2 regions of the Butyricicoccus sp. AM27-36 genome follow, and region 1 is predicted to be linked to the other one. Evidence: predicted binding sites of a transcription regulator. Region 1 holds the regulator's gene; the other holds the start of a gene.
The links. Region 1 encodes Rex, which represses fermentation and respiration genes when NADH is low (regulators of the CRP and FNR family bind a similar motif). Its sites were predicted from a motif close to ATTGTTAANNNNTTAACAAT; they were not measured.

Region 1 (5,193 bases):
CATCGTTGTTTAATTTACAAGGTACAATCTGCTGTTTTTAAAGAGTTTTCACAACTTTTCGTCGTTCTTAACCGCTCATCAACAGCTTATTTAGTATATCAAAACCAGAAGCGTTTGTCAAGAACTTTTTTCGATTTATTTTTCAATCAATTTTCGTTCATCGACTCGATTCTATTTTGACCGCTGTCGAAACAGCTTATTCAGAATACCAAACTTTTCACCGTTTGTCAAGAACTTTTTTCAAATTCTTTTTGGTACGCTGAACCGCTGTTTGAAAACAGCCTATTTAGAATACCATCGTCCCCCTGTTTTGTCAATAACTATTTTTCATTTTTCTGCATTTTATGCAAACCCTTGAGATACCGCCGTAAATCTGCTATACTGAATATATTATATAAAGATTTGTGAAGAGAAAAAGGAGGTGTCGGCTTGCCTATCAAGATAGCCGACAGTCTGCCGGCACGCGCCGTATTGGAAAGCGAAAACATTTTCGTTATGACCGAACACCGTGCCGCGACACAGGACATTCGTCCTCTTCGCATCGGTTTGCTCAACCTGATGCCATTGAAAATCATTACCGAAACCCAGATCCTGCGCTGTTTATCCAACACGCCGATCCAGATCGAGGTCGATCTGATCCAGACCGAAACGTACCATTCCAAAAATACGCCGGAGGATCATCTTCTCACCTTCTACAAGACGTTCGACGATATCCGCGACCAGAAATATGACGGTTTTATCATCACCGGTGCGCCGGTAGAGACCATGCCGTTTGAGGAAGTCGAATACTGGAAGGAACTGACCGAGATCATGGACTGGACTAAAACGCACGTTCATTCCACGCTGCACATCTGCTGGGGGGCGCAGGCCGGTCTGTATTATCACTACGGTATTCCGAAGTACATGCTGCCCGAAAAAATGTCCGGTATTTTCAAGCACCATGTTCTGCTGCCGAAGGAGCCGCTGCTGCGCGGCTTTGATGATATCTTCTGCGCACCGCACTCGCGCCACACCGAGGTGCGTGCCGCCGACATCCGCAAAAACGATCGTCTGACCATTCTCGCGGAGTCGCACGAAGCCGGTGTGCACATCGTAGAGGCAATGAACGGCCGTCAGATCTTTGTGCTGGGCCACGGCGAGTACGACGCCGACACGCTCAAAAAGGAGTATGAGCGTGATCTGGCTAAAGGCATGAACCCGGAGTTGCCGCGTCATTACTTCCGCAACGATGATCCCAACGAGGACGTACTGGTGACCTGGAAGGCACATGCCAACCTGTTTTACACGAACTGGGTCAACTACTATGTTTACCAGACCACGCCGTATTATCTGGACAAAATGTAAGCAAAAAGCCGCTCTCCGACCGGAGAACGGCTTTTTTGACGCACAGAAAAGGGAGCGCCCGCTCTGGCACTCCCTTTTTGTCATTCTTCTTCTCGTGCTTCGTCCGCCATGCCGACCAGATGGCACAGTGTCATCAGGCTGTCCGACAGATGCACGTTTTCGACCGGAACGCCCAGTCCCTCCAAATGAAGGTCCTCGCCGGTGAAATTCCACAGACCGCGGATACCGCGCTCTACCAGACCGTGTGCGATACGCGGAGCATCTCCGCGCGGAATGGTGAGCACCGCCACATCCGGCTTGTTGCGCTCAATAAACTCCGCAAGCGTATCCGCGCTGCGTACCTCATGGCCGCCAAAGCGCTGACCGATGAGCTGCGGATTTGCGTCAAACGCACACAGCAGCTCAAAGCCGCTGGCAGAAAAGTTAAAGTTATTAAGCAGTGCACGACCGAGGTTGCCGGCACCCAGCAGAATCGCCGTGCGGCCGGTCCGCAGACCCATGATCGCACCCAGCTCCTCCTGCAGTTTGTCGATATTATAGCCGTAGCCCTGCTGACCAAAGCCGCCGAAGCAGTTAAAGTCCTGACGAATCTGCGAAGCGGTCAGTCCCATGCGCTCTGCCAGTGCTTTGGAGGAGATACGCTGCTCCCCTTCAGCCTTCAGCTCACAAATATTCCGATAATAGCGAGGCAATCGCTGAATTACCGCTTTGGAAACCTCTTGCTTGCGTTCCACAGAACCTCTCCCTCTCTCAAATTCTATTCTCGTGTAAATTACAGCTTAGCGATGGTATCCAGCACATAGTCGGTAAATTCCTGCGCAGTTGCACCGGTATCACGACCGGTAACAACAACCTTGCGCTCCTCTACCATGCAGATATCAAGTGCGCGGTCGAGCTTCTTTGCCAGTTCGATTTCACCGATGTGCTCAAGCAGCATAACGGCTGCACGCAGTACGGAGGACGGATCCGCGTACTTTGCGCGGCCTTCCTGTACCATACGCGGCGCAGAGCCATGAATTGCCTCGAACATCGCATAGCGCTTGCCGATATTGGCAGAGCCTGCCGTACCGACACCGCCCTGAATCTCAGCGGCCTCGTCGGTGATGATGTCGCCGTACAGGTTCGGCAGTACAACGACCTTAAAGTCGCGGCGGCGCTTGTCGTCGAGCAGCTTTGCGGTCATGATGTCGATGTACCAGTCATCAAACTGTACTTCCGGATACTCCTTGGCTACCTTCTGGCAGGTATCGAGGAACTTGCCGTCGGTGGTTTTGATGATATTCGCCTTGGTGACGCAGGAAACGCGGTTCTTGCCGGTCTTGCGTGCATAGTCGAAGGCCAGACGAGCGATACGCTCGCAGCCCTGCGAGGTAGCTACGGTAAAGTCGATGAACAGATCGTCATCAATCTGTACGCCCTGAGAGCCGACAGCGTAGCCGCCCTCGGTGTTCTCGCGGTAGAACGTCCAGTCGATACCCAGCTCCGGCACCTTTACCGGGCGCACGTTGGCAAACAGGTCGAGAGCCTTGCGCATTGCAACGTTTGCGGACTCTACGTTCGGCCACGGATCGCCCTTGCGCGGGGTCGTGGTGGGGCCCTTCAGGATAACGTGGCACTTCTTCAGCTCTTCCATAACGTCGGGCGGGATAGCACAGCCGAGCTCGGCACGGCGCTCGATGGTCAGACCGTCGATCACGCGGAACTCTACCTTACCGGCCTTTACCTTGTCCGCCAGCAGAACCTCCAGCGCGTGCTGGGCCATGCCGGTGATCATCGGACCGATGCCGTCGCCGCCGCACACGCCGATGATCAGCTTGTCCAGCTTGGAGTAATCAATAAAATCGTCCTGCGCCTTCATATCCATGATACGCTTGCGCTGGCTCTCTACAACTGCCTCAAATTTATCCAGAACAGACTGGTCGATAGACATGGTTTTGTCCTCCTACACCATTGATATTATTTTAACAAAAGAAAATATGGCTGTCAAGTCCGACCGGAGAACCCGCCTGGCTCTCCGGTCGGCATAACGTCTTGACTTACTTGCTCTGCTGACGTGCGTACAGCAGCGTGCCGCCTGCAAGCAGTGCGTGACGCTGGCGCTCGGAAACCTCACAGTCGGCCTTGAAGGTCTTGCCGCCGCAAACAACGGTGACCTGCTTGCCGTTTTTCACTTCCTCGAGCACGTTCGGCAGAGAGATTTCATCCAGCAGATTGATTGCATCGTAGTCCGCCGGATCGGCAAAGGTCAGCGGGATGATACCGGAGTTGACCAGATTTGCCTTGTGAATTCGTGCGAAGGACTTGCACAGTACGGCCTTTACGCCCAGATACAGCGGAACGAGCGCTGCATGCTCACGGGACGAGCCCTGACCGTAGTTTGCGCCGCCGACAATCACGCCGCCGCCCTGCTCCTTGCAGCGGGACGGGAACTCCGGATCGACGTTGATAAAGCAGTAGTTGGAGTAGTACGGCACGTTCGAGCGGTACGGCAGCAGCTTTGCGCCGGCCGGCAGGATGTGGTCGGTGGTGATGTTGTCCTCAGTCTTGAGAACAACCTTGCCGGTGTAGGATGCCTCGAGCGCCTTGCCCAGCGGGAAGGGCTTGATGTTCGGGCCGCGAACGACCTCAACCTCAGCCGGATTCTCGGCCGGCTTTACGATCATGTTGTCGTTGATGGTGAAATGCTCAGGCATTTCGATCTGCGGCATCTCGCCGAGGGTACGCGGATCGGTCAGCACACCGGTCAGTGCAGACGCTGCTGCAACCTCCGGCGATACGAGGAAGATCTGTGCATCCTGGGTGCCGGAACGGCCCTCAAAGTTGCGGTTAAAGGTACGCAGCGATACGCCGCCGGACTCTGGCGACTGGCCCATGCCGATGCAGGGACCGCAGGCGCATTCGAGGATACGAGCGCCTGCAGAGATGATATCTGCCAGAGCGCCGTTCTGCGCCAGCATATTGAATACCTGCTTGGAGCCGGGGCTGATGGTCAGAGAAACCTCCGGGCTTACGGTCTTGCCCTTGAGGATGGAAGCAACCTTCATCATGTCGTAGTAAGACGAGTTGGTGCACGAACCGATGCAGCACTGGTTTACCTTGATCTCGCCGATCTCGGATACCTTTTTGACGTTATCCGGCATGTGCGGCATAGCTGCCAGCGGCTCGAGCGCGGACAGGTCTACGGTGTACTCCTCGTCATACTCTGCGTCCGGGTCGGAGGACAGCGGTACCCATACGTCGCCGCGGCCCTGTGCTTCGAGGAACTTCTTGGTTGCCTCGTCGGACGGGAAGATCGAGGTGGTAGCACCCAGCTCAGCGCCCATATTGGTGATGGTGGCGCGCTCCGGTACGGACAGGGTCTTTACGCCCTCGCCTGCGTACTCTACGATCTTGCCGACGCCGCCCTTGACGGTCATCTGGCGCAGTACGTCCAGAATAACGTCCTTCGCAGATACCCACGGAGACAGCTTGCCGGTCAGATTGACGCGGACCATCTTCGGCATCGGAATGTAGTACGCCCCGCCGCCCATAGCGACTGCAACGTCCAGACCGCCGGCACCGAACGCCAGCATGCCGATGCCGCCGCCGGTCGGCGTATGGCTGTCCGAGCCGATCAGGGTCTTGCCCGGTGCGCCGAAGCGCTCCAGATGCACCTGATGGCAGATGCCGTTGCCTGCCTTCGAGTAGTAGATACCGTGCTTCTTAGCGACAGAACCGATATATTTGTGGTCGTCCGCATTCTCGAAGCCGGACTGCAGGGTATTGTGGTCAATGTAAGCGACCGAACGCTCGGTCTTGACCTGATCGACGCCCATCGCCTCAAACTGGAGATAAGCCATCGTGCCGGTG
Region 2 (5,193 bases), on a different contig from region 1:
CGTGAAGATCATCTTTCTCACCTCATCCGCAGAGTTTGCCGTGCAGTCGTATACGGTGGGCGCGTATTTCTATCAGCTCAAGCCGATCTGGCCAGAGAGCTTCTTCCGGCTGATGGATTCGGTCATTGCCGCCTGCTCGCGCGAGAGCAGCGCCAGCCTGATTCTGCGCTGCAGAACCGGCATCACGCGCGTTGAACTGGACAAGCTGGAATACTGCGAGGTCATCCGCCGTTCCCTGCTGCTGCACAAGACTGACGGCACCGTGCTCGAGGCCGCCGGCAGCATGGACAGCCTGTGCGAAAGCCTTGCCGAACACAGGAATTTTCTGCGTATTCACCGCTCCTACCTTGTAAATTTAGAGCATATCCAGACGATCACGCCGAAAACGCTTGTCATGTCCAGCCGTGCCGAGCTGCCCATTCCGCGCGGACGCTACAACGACATCAAGGATGCGTACCTTGAACACGCCTTTCAGAAAGAGCAGGTGTTCCTGACATGATCGCACTCGCTGTTGACCTTTGCAACTCCGTTGCCGTTACGCTGTTCGGCATCGCGCTCTCTGCGGCATTCTGCAATATCCACTGGACGCCCAAGGCGAAAAAGCGCATGCTGCTGTACACGCTGATGATCTTCTGCCTGTCCGGCATCGCCTACCTCGGTGTGGACCCGGGCTTCGGACGCTATCTGTATCCGCTGCACACCCACCTGCCGCTTGTGCTTGCGCTGTGCTCGCTCAGTCATGAACGCCTGTGGCCGGTGATTTCCGTGCTGACGGCGTACCTGTGCTGTCAGCTGCGGCGCTGGCTGGCGCTGATCGCGGTCGCCATCTTCTCCGGCGGAGACACCATGCAGTACGCTGTGGAAATGATCGTCACCGTGCCGCTGCTCATTCTGCTGCTCAAGACCGCACCTGCCATCCGGTCGGTGTCGCAGTATTCGCGGGCGGTGCAGTGTCAGTTCGGCATTGTGCCCGCGGTGTACTATGCGTTTGACTATGCCACCCGCGTTTACACCGACCTGCTGTTCTCCGGTTCGGCCGTAGTCGTGGAGTTCATGCCGTTCGTGTGCAGTGCGGCGTACCTGCTGTTCCTGATTCACATTTCCATAGAGCAGCACGCACGGCTGCATTTGGAGGAGCTGAAAAGCAATCTTGACCTGCAGGTGCATCAGGCCGTCCGTGAGATTGAAGCACTGCGTATCTCTCAGCAGAAAACCCGCGCCTACCGGCATGATCTGCGGCATCATCTGCAGTACATCACCGCCTGCATCGAGAATGAGCAGTATGAGCAGGCACTGCAGTACATTCACTCCATCAGCGAGGAAATCGAAGCCAGCCGCGTGACCGTTTACTGCGAAAACGAGGCCGCAAACCTGATTCTCTCATCGTTTGCCGACCGCGCCAAGGCGCAGGGCATCCCGCTTGCGGTGCATGCCGTGCTGCCCAATCAGCTGCCGCTTGCCGAGAGCGACCTGTGCGTGCTGCTCTCCAACGCGCTTGAGAATGCGATTCACGCATGCAGCGAGCGCGCGGACGGCATTCCCGGACACATTGAGGTGCAGACATACGAAAAAGCCGGAAAGTTCTTCCTGCAGGTTGTCAACGACTGCACGCAGCCGGTGCAGTTCAGCCACGGCGTGCCGGTCTCCAACCGCGCTGGACACGGCATCGGCGTGCACAGCATTTGCAGCATCGTCGAGCGATACGGCGGTGTATACAGCTTTTCGGTCAGGAATCAGCAGTTTATTCTGCGTATCTCTCTTTAATTAGATAAGAAAAAACGCTCTGTTTTCACAGAGCGTTTTCTTATAAACAGTAGCAAACACCGTGCGGAACTGGAGTTCCGCGACAGCATTTTATCTCTTATTAGAGCGCTTCCAGATACGCATCTTCTCCGCTTCCTGAATCAGCTGCTCGCGGAAATCCGGATGCGCAACCGAGATCAGAGCCTCTGCGCGCTGCCATGCAGTCAGACCCTTGAGGTTCACCTTGCCGTACTCGGTGACAAACCAGTGCGCGCACGGACGGGCATCGGTAACGACCGAGCCGTTCTCGAGCGTCGGACGAATTCGGCTCTCGAGCGTGCCGTCCTTCTTCTTAAAGGTGGACGAGCAGCAGATGAAGCTCTTGCCGCCCTTAGACAGATACGCGCCCAGAACGAAGTCCAGCTGGCCGCCTGCACCGGAAATCTGCTTGATACCGGCACTTTCTGCGTTCATCTGACCGAACAGATCCACATCCACGATATTGTTGATGGAAATGAAATTGTCGATCTGTGCAATGGTGCGCGCATCGTTGGTATAGGATACCGGTGCGGACATGCACTCCGGATTATCATTTACAAAATCGTACAGCTTCTGGGTGCCTGCGCCGAACGCGAACACCTGACGGCCGCGGTCGATGGCCTTCTTCGAGCCGTTGATCTTGCCTGCACGGGAGATGTCAACGAATGCGTCAACGTACATTTCAGTATGAACGCCGAGGTCCTTCAGGTCAGACTCCGCGATCATCGAGCCTACGGTATTCGGCATGCCGCCGATGCCCAGCTGCAGGCAGGCGCCGTTCGGGATTTCCTCCACGATCAGCTTTGCAACCGCCTTATCAACCTCGGTCGGCTCGCCGCCTGCGCCCATCTGCGGCATTTCGGTGTCGCTCTCAACGATCATATCCACCTGCGAAATGTGAATGCCGTCCTCAAAGCCGCCAAGGCAGCGCGGCATATACTTGTTGACCTCAACGATGATAACATCGGATACATCGCAGATGGCTTTCAGGTGCGAAGCCTGCGGACCGAAGCTGAACCAGCCGTGTGCGTCCATCGGCGCCACCTGAATCATGGCTACATTGACATGACGGACGTTCTCGCGGTACCAGCGCGGCATCTCAGAATAGCGCAGTGCGCTGTAAAAGCCGAAGCCCTCCATGCATGCCTTGCGCTCAATGCCGGACATGTGCCACGAGTTCCAGGTGATCTTGTCGGCTGCATTCGGAATATCGAATACCGCCGGTCGGCGCATGAGTACGCCGCCGCGGAAGTTTACGTCCTCCAGCTCGCCCATGCGGGCAGCAAGTGCCTTGTCCAGTGCAACAGGCGTACCCGTACACCAGCCGTAGTCTACCCAGTCACCCGATTTAACAACCTTAACGGCTTCATCCGCCGTTGTCAGCTTCTGCTGATACAGTGCAGTATAATCCACGCTGATTCCCTCCGTCTTACTTGTTCTTCATTGTTTATTCTTTAACAATCATGCTTACTTATGATTATAATCTTTTTTTGGGTACAGGTCAACACAGGTTCGCAAAAAAGAGTGAGAATCCGTCCCAACCGCTCCCCGTCCTCTTTTCCATATATTTCACCCTGTTATTTTAGATTTTGCACAAAATACCGCCCGATTACCCTTCAAAAATGCTGAAAATCTGCATGAAAATCAGGGGTTGATTTTCTGCGCTAAAGTGTTATAATAGTAAACAAGATATGAACCGAATTACAGGAGGTTTTCTAAAAATGAAGACGAAGAAACTTCTCGCACTGCTGATGGCAGGCGCAATGAGCGTATCCATGCTGTCCGGCTGCGGCGGCTCTGCTGCCAAGACCGACGACTCGAGTGCCGATGCGGCTGACACCTCGGCTTCCGCTGAGAGCGATATGGATTATGTAAAGAGCAACGGCAAGCTGGTTATCGGCATCACGGATTTCGCGCCGATGGATTATAAGGAAGACGGCTCGGACGAGTGGGTCGGCTTTGACGCGGACATGGCAAAGGCTTTCGCTGAGAGCCTGGGCGTAAAAGCTGAGTTCATCGAGATCAACTGGGACAACAAGATCATGGAGCTGGACTCCAAGGGCGTTGACGCTGTTTGGAACGGCATGACCCTGACCGATGAGGTCAAGACCTCCATGAACTGCTCCGACCCGTATGCAACCAACGCACAGGTTGTTGTTGTTCCGTCCGACAAGGCTGACGCTGCCAAGGACATCGAATCCATCAAGGATATGACCTTCGCTGTTGAGTCCGGCTCCGCCGGTGAGGCTGCTGCACAGGCTGCCGGTCTGAATGCAACCGCAGTTCAGTCTCAGGCTGACGCACTGATGGAGGTTGCCGCAGGCACCTCTGATGCCTGCGTGATCGACCTGCTGATGGCAGGCGCTATGATCGGCGAGGGCACCAGCTACCCGAACCTGACCTACACCGTAAACCTCAACGAGGCCAACGGCGAGGAGGACGAGAACTACGTTGTAGGCTTCCGCAAGGGCTCTGACCTGACCGAAGCATTCAACGATTTCTATAAGGGCGCCTACAAGGACGGCATTGTTCTTTCCTTCGCTCAGAAGTACGGCGTACAGGAAGCAATCGTAGATCCGGAGGCTTAATCTCCCATTCCCCAGTTAATATAAGGCAGAAGGCGGACTACCGTCTTCTGCCTTATGTGTCAAAAGAAATAAAGTAAAAAAGAGGTAAAGAGGAAACGACATGTTTGCCAATGTAACACTCAGCCTGATGGGCGGCTTTGTTACCACCGTACAGCTTTTCTGCCTGACGCTGGTATTCGCTCTGCCGCTCGGCCTGCTTATCAGCTTCGGCTCGATGAGCCGCATTACACCGCTGCGCGCACTCATCAAAATCATCGTCTGGATCGTCCGCGGCACGCCGCTTATGCTCCAGATCATCATTATCTACTATGGCCCTGCTCTGGTGTGGGGAATCAAGCTGCCGCGCTTCAGCGCTGCTCTGCTGTCCTTTGTCATCAACTACGCCTGCTACTTCTCGGAGATCTTCCGCGGCGGCATTCAGGGCATCCCGAGCGGCCAGTATGAGGCCGGTCAGGTGCTCGGCATGACCAAGAGCCAGATCTTCTTCAAGGTAACGCTGCTGCAGGTCATCAAGCGCGTTATCCCGCCGATGGGCAACGAGTTTATCAACCTTGTTAAAGATACCGCACTGGCGCGTACCATCGCGGTGTACGAGGTGCTGTGGGCAGGCGAAAAGTTCGTCAAGAACCCTGGCATTATCTGGCCGCTGTTCTACACCGCCGTATTCTACCTGCTGTTCAGCGGCATTCTGACCCTGCTGTTCGGCTGGATTGAAAAGAAAATGGATTACTTTAAATAAGGAGGAGCCGTTATGCCTATTCTGGAGGTACAGCACCTTTATAAGAACTTCGGCTCTACCAAGGTGCTCAAAGACATCAGTTTT

Region 2: the regulator Rex is predicted to act here: its motif matches at 3,225-3,244, upstream of DW724_RS06525 (butyryl-CoA:acetate CoA-transferase).

The regions. Positions count from the first base shown of each region.
Region 1 is NZ_QUJR01000010.1:128,725-133,917, reverse strand. It holds gene metA (homoserine O-acetyltransferase MetA) at 430-1,344, shown strand; gene DW724_RS13235 (redox-sensing transcriptional repressor Rex) at 1,425-2,078, opposite strand; gene DW724_RS13230 (isocitrate/isopropylmalate family dehydrogenase) at 2,117-3,274, opposite strand; gene DW724_RS13225 (aconitate hydratase) at 3,381-5,193, opposite strand, start outside.
Region 2 is NZ_QUJR01000003.1:264,315-269,507, reverse strand. It holds gene DW724_RS06535 (LytR/AlgR family response regulator transcription factor) at 1-499, shown strand, start outside; gene DW724_RS06530 (sensor histidine kinase) at 496-1,764, shown strand; gene DW724_RS06525 (butyryl-CoA:acetate CoA-transferase) at 1,855-3,195, opposite strand; gene DW724_RS06520 (transporter substrate-binding domain-containing protein) at 3,504-4,370, shown strand; gene DW724_RS06515 (amino acid ABC transporter permease) at 4,471-5,109, shown strand; gene DW724_RS06510 (amino acid ABC transporter ATP-binding protein) at 5,122-5,193, shown strand, end outside.